3 regions of the Cohnella boryungensis genome follow, and region 2 is predicted to be linked to each of the others. Evidence: riboswitches for the same ligand, from Rfam matches in the RefSeq annotation. Region 2 holds a riboswitch; each other region holds the start of a gene.

Region 1 (4,170 bases), on a different contig from region 2:
GCTCGATGAGCCTGAGCTGCCTGCTGAGCGGGGGCTGCTCCATGTTGAGCTGCTTTGCGGCGCGTGTAATCTGCCCTTCGCTGGCGATGGCCAAGAAATAACGCAGCTGTCGCATATCCATGTTTGCACCCTCCTCTTATACCTAAAAGGTATAGATAACCGACAAAACAGATATTATCAATATACTTAACGCTTTGGTATCATTCAACTATATACACAGCGGGCTATTATTAAAGGAGAAGATGTTGAAATGAGTTATTCCATCTCGATCGAGCGGACGAGCGCTCTTAAGCAGAAGCCGGATTTCTCCCAGCTGGGCTTCGGCAAGTATTTTACCGACCATATGTTTATCGTGGAGTACGATGACGGAGAGGGATGGCACGACGCCAGAATCGTTCCGTATCAGCCGATCTCGCTGGACCCGGCCGCTAAAGTGTTCCATTACGGACAGACGGTATTCGAAGGGATGAAGGCGTATAAGGATGCCGAGGGCAAGGTGGCTCTCTTCCGTCCCTTCAAGAATCTGCAAAGGCTCAATCGCTCTAACGACCGCCTGAGCATCCCGGCTATAGACGAGGGATTGGCCCTGGAAGCGTTGAAGCAGCTCGTAACCATCGACGAATCGTGGATACCGACAGAGGAAGGAACGTCTCTGTACATTCGGCCTTTTGTGATCTCGACCCAGGCCGCGCTCGGGGTTTCTCCCTCGGAGAAATACTTGTTTATGATCATTATGTCTCCGGTGGGCGCATATTACCGCGAGGGGATTAATCCGGTCAGCATTTATGTGGAGCCCCAATATGTGCGGGCCGTTCCCGGAGGGGTGGGCAACGCCAAGACGGGCGGCAATTACGCTTCGGGACTTAAGGCGCAGGAGGAAGCGTCCGACAAGGGCTATTCCCAGGTGCTCTGGCTGGACGGGGTTCATCGCAAGTATATAGAAGAAGTCGGCAGCATGAACGTCTTCTTCAAGCTCGCGGACAAGGTCGTGACGCCGGCGTTAAGCGGCAGCATTCTGGACGGCGTGACGCGCGACTCGGTCATTCAATTATTGAAATACTGGAACATTGAGGTGGAAGAGAGAGCCATCTCGATCGACGAGCTTGTCGAAGCCTACCGCAACGGCACGCTGGAGGAAGCCTTCGGCACAGGAACGGCCGCGGTCATCTCGCCTGTCGGCGAGTTGAATTGGCAGGGCGAGAGACTTATCCTGAACGGCGGACAGACAGGGCCGCTGGCCGCGAAGCTGTACGGCTTCGTGACGGGGGTTCAACGCGGGGCCGTCGAGGATCCGTTCGGCTGGCTGCTTAAGCTGTAGAATCGTTCATTCGAGCCGATCGCGGAGGAAATGACATTTATCGATAAACTTCTTGATAAAAGTAAGACCATAGTCTTATAATTAAATCGGATCGTTTATGCATAAAGACATGGTTGACTATATAAATAAACAATTTGATTGACACAACAACGAGACGCATGCACGAAAAGGCAAACCTTTTGAAAGAAAGGGACGCAAAGCTATGGGCCTAAGGAACTGAAGTTCTATGGTCGCCAAGCTACCGAATGGGGCGTTAGGCATCTTCCATTCGGAGGGTGTCTTTTTTATTGGTCCCAGCTTGCTTTTCGAGAGGTGTAGATTTTGAAGAAACAGATAACCGAGTCAGAGCTGCGTACGTTGATTCATCAATTGAACATTGATCGCGACGACGATTCTTCGGAGGAAGAGCCCGCAGATCCGCCTCTCAAGCAGGACGGATCCATTCGCATTCGCAATCAGCAGATTTCGGTTCAAGACCCGACGGGGGGCGGAGAATACGCCATTATCTACCCGATGAGCCCGGTTAAGCTGTATGTCAACGATGAGGAAGTGCTTTGGGAATCTCCGGTGAAGGCGACCGATCGGGTAACCTGGAAGGTCGAGGAGCAGCCTTTGTTTGAGATTACGATCAGCGAGGACAAGCTGTTCGCTTACTTGCTCGTGCATGCGAGAGAGCGCTATGCGACTACGCTCGTGGATGCGGGACCCGCTCAGCGGGTAATCGTTAGGGCGCAGGATGACGAGAATCTGGTGCTGAAGACAGTGCAGCTAGCGGATGTCGTGTCCAAGCTGGAAGCGATGTCGATTAAAGCGAGAATCGAGTTCGCCGCCATCCAGCAGGAGCTGCTGGAGCCGACATACAAACCGATTGTCGTAGCCAGCGGCAAGGAGCCGGTGGAGGGCCAGGATGCCCGCCTGGAGATTTACTTTCCTCAGCAGGTGACGAGCGAGTTTTTCGAGGTTGAGGGCTCGATCGATTATCGTAACCATCTGCGTATTCCCACGGTCCAGAAGGGCGAGGTCATGGCGCGAAAAATTCCGATGCAGGAAGGCACCGCAGGCTACGATGTGCTCGGCAATCTGTCGCTGCCTACTCCGCCGAAGGACATCTTCATCATGGGAAAGCCGAATGTGGAGCTGACGCCTGACGGAGTCGTCATCGCCAAAGCGCAAGGAAGGCCGAGAGTGACCGGCGGCAAAATCAAAACCTTCGACGTGTCGACCGCTTACGTCATTTCCGGCAATGTGGACATTGCGACCGGGAACATCGTCTTCTCGGGAGACGTGCTCGTTTACGGCGACGTTACGGATAATATGATCATCGAATCGCTGGGCAACGTCTATGTGTACGGCAATGTCTATAATTCGACGATAACGGCTACCGGAAGCATCAACGTAAGGGGCAACGCCATTGCCAGCAAGCTGTATTCCGGCTATTTCGGCGTACTGTTCAATCGGCTCTATCATACGTCGAAGCTGCTGTGCGACTACATCGAGAAGCTGCTGTCCGCTTCCAGAATGCTGGAGCAAGCCTTGGAGGCCAAGAGACAGAGCGTACGCTATGGGCAGATCGTCCAGCTTCTTCTGGAAACGAAGATGAAAGAGATCGTTCCGGCCATTAAAGAGCTTCATGTCGTAATCTCCAACATTCAGCACATCAAGCAGGCGGAATACGAGAGGCTTAAGGAATTGTCGCTTATATTCTCGCAGCCTACCCAACTGATAGAATCGGCCACCTATGAGTACGTGCAGAGCTTTCTCGCCTTGCTGCAGGATACCCATAAAGAGGTGGCGAGAATGCAGGAGGAGAACGTGGAGATCAGTATCAGCCAAAGCCAGAACAGCCAGCTGAAGTCGAACGGTGACATCGTGGTTCATCGCGACGGGGTGCTGCTGTGCGAGCTGTTCTCGGCCCGGAACATCGTGTTTCACTCAAGCCATTCGATCTGCAGAGGCTCCCGTCTGGAAGCCGGGGACAGCATTCAAGCGAAAATCATTGGCGGGCAGACGGGGGCGAACTCCATCCTTAAGGCCAAGCGTAAGATTCAGGTAACGAAGATGTACTCGGGCAGAGTGTGCATCGGAAAATACTGCAAGGATATATTCGAGCCCATCGATCAAACCACCTTCGACATTCAGATGCTCAAGAGGAATGAATAGAAGGCCGAGAGAACAAATTTCGCATAACGAACAGTGCTTGGTGGGGTGGACATGCCGCTTTCGCGACAGAAATCGTACATAGGAATGCGAGTTAACAAAAATATATATAACGACCAGGGAACTCTGATCGTTCCGATCATGCGGGTGCTGACGGATAAGGAGGTTCAATTGCTGAATCGGCAAGGGGTAGCGTTGTCCGATCAGGATGTTGAACCGGTTTCGCTTGTCCATCTTGTGGAATCGACCATCCGGGAGGTTCGGGAGCTGTTCATGTTCGCCAAGCAAACGGATCGAATTCCGTATGAGGATGTGCAGAGCAAGATCATTCCCGTCATTCTGTTCATGAGCAATCATCCGAATTTGAATCAGATTCTCTTCTATCTCGAGGTTCACGACGAGTATGTCTATCGGCACAGCATCGCTGTAGCTCTGCTGTCCAAGCTGATCGGCAAAGCGCGGGGCCTGAACGACAAGCAAACGCTGGAGCTGATGACGGCGGGCTTCCTTCACGATATCGGAAAATCGCGAATTCCCGGCGCGATTCTCAACAAGCCGGGGAGGTTGACGGAGGAGGAGTTCGCCATCGTGAAGGAGCACACGCTTCACGGCTTCGAGATTCTGAAAAACTCGGAGGGCTTGCCCGAACGCCATGCCTACGTGGCGCTTCAGCATCATGAGCGCGAGGACGGCAG
Region 2 (4,170 bases):
AAATCGTTTATTAATGCCGATAGTGGCGATCGGATCAAAAACAAGGTAGAGTTTGCAGGACATTCCTCTTCGGTCATCGGCAGCGGCAACCAGCAAGGCGTTGAAGTTGTATTGGCTGGCGCTGGTGGCGGAGCATCCACCGGTAGCGGGAAATTGAAGATCGTCAAGACGGACGATTTGAATCAGCCGCTGGCCGGCGTTAAATTTGAGCTCTACAATTCGAGCGGGACGACCCTTCTAGAGACGCTGGTTACCGATGCAAACGGAGAAGCGGAAACATCTAGAAACTATCGTTATAACAAAAATACGAGCGGATTGCCTTACAAGCTTAAAGAAGTGTCGGCGCCAAGCGGATACTTGATCGATCCGGATTACGGGACGGGAACAGGCAAAAGCATTCTGTTTCAGGACCCTGCAGTATCGTTCAATATTGTGAACAAAGTCATTCGCCAAGGCTTCGAGCTGGTTAAGGTGGACGCTGCCAATGCAGCGAAAAAATTAAAGGGAGCGACGTTCGAGCTACGTGATTCCGGTAATCATGTCGTTGACGTGCTGACGACGGGGGATGACGGTAGAATCGCGAAAGGCGATCTTCCGGCAGGCAATTATACCTTGGTCGAGACGGCTGCTCCGACCTTCTATGAATTGGACGCAACGCCGATTCCGTTTACGATTGTGGCCAACCAAACTGAGATCGTCAAGCTGAACAAGACAAACGTTCAGGGCACCGGCGGCAAGCTGGTTCTCACCAAGGTCGATGCCAAGGATCATAACACGCTATTGTCCGGGATCGAATTCGAGCTTCGTGATTCTACGAACGCTGTGATCGATCAAGGAACGACGGATGTCAACGGCGTCATCGAATTTACAAACCTGCCTTACGGCCTCTACACGTTGGTAGAGACAAAAGCGGACGGCTACGTGATCGAGAAAGCCGAAACGGAAGTCTCCGTTCACCAGCCTACAACGATGGTGATCATTGAGAACAAGGAAAATGATCGCTCAGTAAAATTAACGAAGTACAATGACAACAAAACACTGGCTCTTCCAGGCGCGATCTTCGAGCTGAGAGCACAAACCACGCAACTGGATACGAATATGAACTTCGTATACGAAGTTGTAACGGGCATCGATGTGTCCATGCTAACGACCGATGCGAACGGCGAGCTGTTCCTTCCGGACCTGCCGGTCAATAAGTATCGGTTGGTCGAAACCTTTGCGCCGAACGGCTACCATTTAGATAAGACGCCGGTTGAGTTTGAGATTAAGAAAACTCAAACCACAACTGTTCTCGTTGAGAAAACAAACGTCAGAATATCTGGCGGTGGAACTCCGGGTCCGGTAGATCCGGGACCAGGACCATCTCCGAGCCCATCTCCGAGCCCGGAACCGACACCGACACCGACGCCGAGCCCAGAGCCGACGCCGAGCCCGGAACCGACATCAAGTCCGGAACCGACGCCGAGCCCAGAGCCGACGCCAAGTCCAACGCCGTCCAAGGAAATTGAAGAAAAAACGCCAATCGACACTCCGGTTAAAGGCGAAGTCGATGTGCCGGAAGGCGGAAAAACAACGGTTGTCAAACAGCCGGAGCATGGGAAAGTAACCGTCACGCCTGACGGAAAGTGGACTTATACGCCAGACAAAGGCTATAAGGGCAAGGATTCCTTCACAATTAAAGTGATCGACAAAGACGGCAATGAAGAGGAAATCTTGGTGGAGATCGATGTCGAGGACGTGCCGCGCGGCGGTGTCGACACGGACGGCAAATCTCCTGCCAAAACCTTGCCTAAGACAGGCGAAGACAGCCCGCTGCCTCTGCAGCTTTCAGGCGTAGGTCTCGTACTCTTGGGGATCGTCTTCCTCAACCGCAAGAGATTGTTTCCTTCCAAAAAATAAACCAAATTAGAGAGAAAAATCTATGAAACCTGCCGAGATTCGGCAGGTTTTTCCTTGCATTTTGAGCCTTTTTGGGGTATTCTTTTAATAGAAAAGCAAGCTCGATAAATGGCAAACCTGTCGAAAGGCAGGGACGCAAAGCTAGAGGGCCTTCCCTTCTTGAAGGATGGCAGCCAGCTACCGAAAGTCTAGGCTTTTTTTGTTTTATACGAAAGCTTCACGATAACGGCAAACCTGCTGAAAGGCAGGGACGCAAAGCTAAAGGGCCTTTTCTTCCTCGGAAGATGGCAGCCAGCTACCGAAAGGGGTTTTCCCGATGTTGAGAAAAACAGGCAGAATGTTATTGGCCGCGATGGTTTTACTGGCCGCACTACCAACACTGGCATCCGCGAATGCGGGAAAGACGAGCGCTGAGCTCGATAAATCGGCTGTAGAGAAAGGCTCGATCGGCATTCGGTTGGGCAAGACGGATGCAATCGTGAAAGCCAAGGTAACAAAAGGCTCTGCAAGCTATACATACACCTTGACTCCGAACCAGGCTGGACGGACGTTCTGGTTGCCTACTCAGATGGGAGACGGGGAATACGAAATTGCCGTCTTGGAGAATGTCAGCGGCAATAAGTATCGGGCCATTCTTTCGGAGAAAGTCGCCGTGAAGGTAGCGAAGGTTACCGATGTCTACCTCAATTCAGTGCTCAATCTCGACTGGCAGGACGCTGACAAGGCCCAGGCCAAGGCGAAGGAATTAACGCGCGGCATTGAATCGGATGAACAGAAGGCTAAGCTCATCTACAATTACATCGTCGAAAGCGTTCGTTACGACAAGGAGCTGGCACGAACCGTAACCTCAGATTATGTACCGGATATTGACGCGACGCTCAAATCGGGAAAAGCAATTTGTTACGGATATGCTACGCTATATGCGGCAATGCTGCGCAGCTCCGGCATTCCAGCCAAGCTGGCCATGGGAAACAGCAAGCTGGTTGACGAATATCACGCTTGGAACGAAATTTATCTGGACGGCAAATGGGTCATCGTCGATACGACGGTAGATGCAGGACTCGCCAAAGGGAACAAAAAAATAACTTTCGAGAAAAAATCGAGCGATTATGATGCAATCAAATACTATTAATCTGCTAGGATGATAGCAATAATAAAGCCGGGATCGTTTTCTGATCCCGGCTTTTTGTTTCATGAAAGATGAGCTATTCTTCGGTTTTGACGGCATGAACGATCAATCTGTGGGTGGGGTTAACTAGCGGCTCGCAAGTAATTAACGTAAGCATGGCATCCTTTCCGTCGCTTTCCAATACGGAAAGATCAGTCGGCTCCACGACCTTGATTTCCGTTACGGTATAAGCGGCTTTGCCGTCTTTAAGCCGAATGTCGATTCGATCTCCGATTTCCATTTCGTTTAGACGATTGAAGAGACGGCCTGTAGTGCGTGCCCTGTGTGCGGCGATGGCCGAATTGCCGACTTCGCCGATCGCGGCCGTTTCCTTGAGATGACCGGCGCCGACTTTCATATTCTGCATCGTAGCGCCCTCCAGCACGGGCAGCTTCAGATCGATCTTGTCGATCTGAATAATGGCGATGGCGCCTTCGTCGACGGTCTCCTCTTCTTCCGCATTCGCAGGAACGTTCGCGACGGCCGCTTGTCCTGCCGCGCTACCGTCGAAGACAGCCGAGAGCCGGTCGTACTCCGAGCGTATTTTTGTTTGTTTGGCTGCCCGTTCAGGGCTTTGCTCCAGAGAATCGAGAAGCTGCTGCTGCTCCCGATCGTAAATATATTCACGAACTGAAGGGAACGCAAGCAGAATAACGCCTGCGACAATTAACACATAGGCAAAGATTTTGAATTTCATTTTATTCCTCCGTATCATTTCAATAATTTACCATATACGTATTTCTATGCAGGGAGGTTCATCCATGAAATAATACTCGTAGCAGCTGAACAAAAACTATACATAGGCTTTGTAAGAAATAATGCGTGGCGGCTGTACAGAATTTGTTCAGCGCGTCTTGTTAAACTATTTTTGTTTCAGACCTATAGTTATATTGGATCAGAACCGATATACTCAACTATAGTTCCCATAGACTAGTTTAATGGGTCTTTTGTATTATCTTGATTGGCTTTTTGGAAAAGGGGTATTTTTTCTCATGAGAATATCGTCAATCGTTCGCAAATATTGCCGAAAGAGCATCGTTGTGTGCCTATCATTGACTATGCTTACGGGCTGCGGCTTTTTTGGAGGGGAGAAGAAGGGGGAC
Region 3 (4,170 bases), on a different contig from region 2:
TGATTTTTCCCTCTTTATTTTGCTCTTTATCTTATTTGTTTGCGTCATCGCAATGAATAGAATTACGACGACTCACAAGGTTTATTTGGCCTTTCACTTTATTATGATGCTGTGGCCGCTCGGGCAATTTTCGGTAAAGCTTACGGACTTCCCCGACGTTCAATTGTTTTTGATCAACCTGTCGTTCGTGGCTATGGGGATGCTCGGACCGGGATGGCTTTTCTTCGTCTTCTTCCTGACGAACAGGTCGCTGCAGTTGAAGGGCCTTCGAGTATTCGCTTATATCGTTCCTGCGGCGCTTTGCGTAGTGGCGGCATTGTGGAACCCCGACGGACTATTCATGACCCCCGTCGGGGACAATTACGTTGAGCGGGTATACGGGCCGTTGTTCTGGCTGCTCGTGCTCGTCCAATTCGCTTACCTGTTCGTGGCGCTGATGAACATGTTCCATGCGCTGAAAACGGTCAGTTCCATTAACTTGCGCAAGCAACTTGCAACCGCTTTAATCGGCATGTTCGTGCTGACGGGATTCGGCCTGCTCGATGTGATGGTGAACGTGCTGCTTACGGAATGGCTGCCCGTGATCCCCGGAATGCTGGCGCTCGGCATTCTGCTGTCCGATCTCTGCTTCGTCATCGCCATCTATCGCTATGGCATGCTGGACATTCTCAGTCTCGCCCAAAGGGATATCATCGATCATATGACGACCGGCGTCATCGTGGTGGACGAGAACGACAAGGTGCTCGAAGTGAACCGCGGCGCTTCTCCGCTGGTGCAGGTTGTGCAGGGGGAAACGTTCGAGATGGAGAGATTTCTGGCTCCGCTTCAGGTGAGGGGCGAGGTCTACGAGTTTCTATATCGCTACAACAATCATCCGCAAGAGAAAATGCAAATGGAGTTCTCCATGCAGGACCCCGTCGGCCGGCATATTTCGATTCAAATCTCGCCGGTGCTGGACAATCGAAAAACCTTGCTCGGCCGCATTATTACGTTTCATGACGTCAGCGAGCTTCGCAAGCTGGTCGTGGAGATGAATCGCAAGAACGAGGCGCTGCACGAGCGGAACCTGGAGCTGATCACGATTCAGGAGGAGCTGTTCCGGGTCAACCAGAAGCTGGAGCAAATGGCCGTCACGGATGGGCTGACCGGATGCTTCAACCGCCGGTACCTGATGCAGCAGCTGGAGCATGAAGTGCTGCTGAATATGAGATATCAGATTCCATTCTCCATCTTCCTGTTCGATATCGATCATTTTAAGCAAATCAACGACAAATACGGTCATCTCGTCGGGGACGAGGTCATTCGCAGCACGGCCAACATCGTTCGTTCGATGCTGCGCAGGACGGACATTCTGGCGCGCTATGGGGGCGAGGAGTTTACGGTATATTTGCCTCATACCAATCGCGAGCAATCCGAGCTGCTTGCAGAAAAAATCATGCAGGCCGTGGGGGAGAATCGCGTAGATGCGGGTTCGGAGAAGGTTCATGTGACGATCAGCATGGGGGTTCTGTCCGAATCTAGCGAGGATTTGCGGTTCAACGATCCGAAGGAATACTTGCGCGAGGTGTTCTCCAGCGCGGATTCCGCCCTGTATAAAGCGAAGAACGAAGGACGCAACCGCGTCGTGATGGCCCTATAACGAACGGGGAGGGTAGGGGCTGTCCGGCCAAAAAAGAAGTTACGTCCCTTGTCGAAATATGGTACAATCGACGCAACAGACAATGTGATCGAGGCAAGGGCAAACTTGCTGAAAAGCAGGGACGCAAAGCTACAGGGTCTAATGTCCACAGGACGATGACAGCCTGGCTGCCGGTTGTCCCTACATGGATGAATCAGGCGAAACAGGCTGTCCCTATCGGGATGTGCCTGTTTTTTGGTATCAGGATCAAGCAGAACGAAAGGTGGTTGTGGCGGAAATGTCTCAAGCAGGCGACAACAATACCGGATTATCCGATCTGGAAAAGGATTTGCTGCCATTAAACGTGCTGCTGCACTGCCGAACCGTCGTAGAAGGAAAAAACTTCGTTACTACCGGCGTCATGACCCATGTGGAAGGCGAGCTGTTCGAGGTAGAGCTGCATGAATTTGACCAGTTCGAGCTGGGAGAGCCCGTCAAGCTGACGGTGTATTCCCCGGCGGGCATCCAACCGATGTCTTCGATCGTCTTCGCCAAATACGAGGGAGCGATCGCGGTTCTCCAGCCGCCTGACATGCATAAGCGCTTTAAGGAGAGGCGCGAGCATCCCCGGGTCGACATCGAGGGCAGCGCCGAGATCGTGAGAATATTGAACGCGGCGGGGGAAGAGATGCCGCTCGGAGACTCCGTCAGCCTCGCCGTTCATGATATCAGCATCTCAGGGCTCAGCTTCTCCGGGCCGGAAGCCCCGCACTTTATGAACAAATCAAGGCTGACGGCCAGAGTGGAGATCGGATTTGCGTTCGAATGCGAGCTGGAGATTGTCCGGCGCGAGCGTCAGGATAATCTCCTCCATTGCGGGGCCAAAATGCACGTGCTCGAACCCGAGATGCTGCGTCCGCTCCGCGCCTTGATCCTGCGTCAGCAGGTTCAGAAGAACGCGAAGACGCGTCAAAGCATAGGCAAGAAACGTACATAGCCGGCACTGCCCGATCATCAGCAGACCGGCCGAGCACAAAGTTGGGCGAAGCGCTGGGAAGCTGTCCGGAGAGTCAAGCTCGAATGCCGCATACACTGGAGCAAAAGCGGCAAAGGAGTGATGAATGGATGGCAATCCTGTATCCTCCGCCACCCAAAGGAGACTCGAAGCGTTCCCGCGTTCTGAAGCGGATCAAGCTTTCTTCCAGGAGCAGGCGGATTATTAGCGGACCCACCTTTAGCCGATTGACCGTCGTTTGGGTTCAGAACAACGGCGTGCCGTTCGATACGACGGGATTTTTCGCCCGCCTCTCGCGGGGCGGCGTTCTGGTCAGCACGGCCAGCTTTGATCGTTTCGGAGTCGTTCGATTCAACAATATCCGCACGCTGACGAACGCCACGTTTACGATTAGAGTATTCAACTTCAATGGCGTGCTGTTCCGCACGCGCACCATTCCTGCGGGCGTGCAGACGTTCGCGATTATTGGCTGAGTTCCCGACATACAAGACGTTGAAAGAAGGGAAAGGCACCGCATGCGGCGCCTTTCCCTTCTTTGTCGGTATGGCGATCAGCCCCCGAAGGCGTCGCGAAAAGCTTTGGACAGCCGATCCCGGTCGACGCCCCACAGCTCGGCGATGTCGCCGCAGATTTCCTGATCCCACCAATCGGCGAGCAGCTTGCGATTGCTTCGGTTTTCCGCGATCCAGATCAGATGGCCGATTACCCGCTTGTAGTAAAGTTCCTCGGCTTGCCGAACGAGAGCTGCGGGAACGTGGCGCTTCAGCCTCTTGAGGGTGCGATAGAGCTCGTTGGAGCACGTTCTGCGGATGCTGCGAGGCGTCGGCAGGGCGGAGGAATGCTTTTCCTGAAACATCTTCAAAGGCTTCACCTGCCTTTCTTTTCCCACCTTATGCACAGGAAAAGAAAGAGGTCACCTTATTTATTGAACGACGAGATATCCGACCATCGGGCCTCCGGACTTCGGATCGGCATGCGTCTGACAGACGATAGAATAGATGCCGGCTTGTTCGGGAGTAAACCGGACGACCGTCGTTTTGCCTTTGTTGATAGTGCCGCTGATGTTAAGCCCCTCGATGACGAAAGGATGGGATTGCCCGTTGATACCCGAAATTCTCAGCTCAACGGGTACGCCCTTCTTGGCCACGACGGTGCCCGGAGAGAAGAGATACGTTTCCAGCTTTTTGCCGCTGTCGGAGGTTGCCGTGAATTCTCCGGTCACGAGATGGAACACCTGCGCGTTCTCGCCGATCGGCGCCGTGGCCGGCTTCGTCTGCTGCCAGCCGATATAAGCGCCGGCAAGGATCACTACTGCTGCAATTACTGCGTACAACTGAATTTTTTTGCGGTTCAGGATCACGATTTTATTCATCACGTTCGCTCCTCTTCAACTTTGTCCACCTATCGCAGTCTATGCCGGGGCCCGTCCGGTCATGACAAGCCTGCAACGATTTTGCGGGAAGTTCGTATAACTGGAAGAAAGCCGTGAAATTGTGCTAGAATGAAGACGGTTTATCAAGGGGGAGAAGGCGGGTTA

The links. Region 2 has a riboswitch for cyclic di-GMP ahead of ACFO1S_RS04545 (transglutaminase-like domain-containing protein). Riboswitches for the same ligand answer to the same signal wherever they lie in the genome.
Region 1: another riboswitch for cyclic di-GMP. It lies ahead of ACFO1S_RS09340 (flagellar assembly protein A); the one in region 2 lies ahead of ACFO1S_RS04545 (transglutaminase-like domain-containing protein).
Region 3: another riboswitch for cyclic di-GMP. It lies ahead of ACFO1S_RS12400 (PilZ domain-containing protein); the one in region 2 lies ahead of ACFO1S_RS04545 (transglutaminase-like domain-containing protein).

The regions. Positions count from the first base shown of each region.
Region 1 is NZ_JBHSED010000013.1:346,692-350,861, reverse strand. Features, by position in the region: gene ACFO1S_RS09350 (LysR family transcriptional regulator) at 1-121, opposite strand, end outside; gene ACFO1S_RS09345 (branched-chain amino acid aminotransferase) at 251-1,318, shown strand; cyclic di-GMP riboswitch class I at 1,478-1,564, shown strand; gene ACFO1S_RS09340 (flagellar assembly protein A) at 1,640-3,478, shown strand; gene ACFO1S_RS09335 (HD-GYP domain-containing protein) at 3,563-4,170, shown strand, end outside.
Region 2 is NZ_JBHSED010000005.1:10,060-14,229, forward strand. Features, by position in the region: gene ACFO1S_RS04540 (SpaA isopeptide-forming pilin-related protein) at 1-1,899, shown strand, start outside; cyclic di-GMP riboswitch class I at 2,000-2,084, shown strand; cyclic di-GMP riboswitch class I at 2,117-2,202, shown strand; gene ACFO1S_RS04545 (transglutaminase-like domain-containing protein) at 2,216-3,031, shown strand; gene ACFO1S_RS04550 (class D sortase) at 3,105-3,764, opposite strand; gene ACFO1S_RS04555 (polysaccharide deacetylase family protein) at 4,060-4,170, shown strand, end outside.
Region 3 is NZ_JBHSED010000020.1:23,316-27,485, reverse strand. Features, by position in the region: gene ACFO1S_RS12405 (histidine kinase N-terminal 7TM domain-containing diguanylate cyclase) at 1-1,639, shown strand, start outside; cyclic di-GMP riboswitch class I at 1,728-1,814, shown strand; gene ACFO1S_RS12400 (PilZ domain-containing protein) at 1,917-2,615, shown strand; gene ACFO1S_RS12395 (hypothetical protein) at 2,744-3,106, shown strand; gene ACFO1S_RS12390 (dehydrogenase) at 3,184-3,489, opposite strand; gene ACFO1S_RS12385 (cupredoxin domain-containing protein) at 3,556-4,005, opposite strand.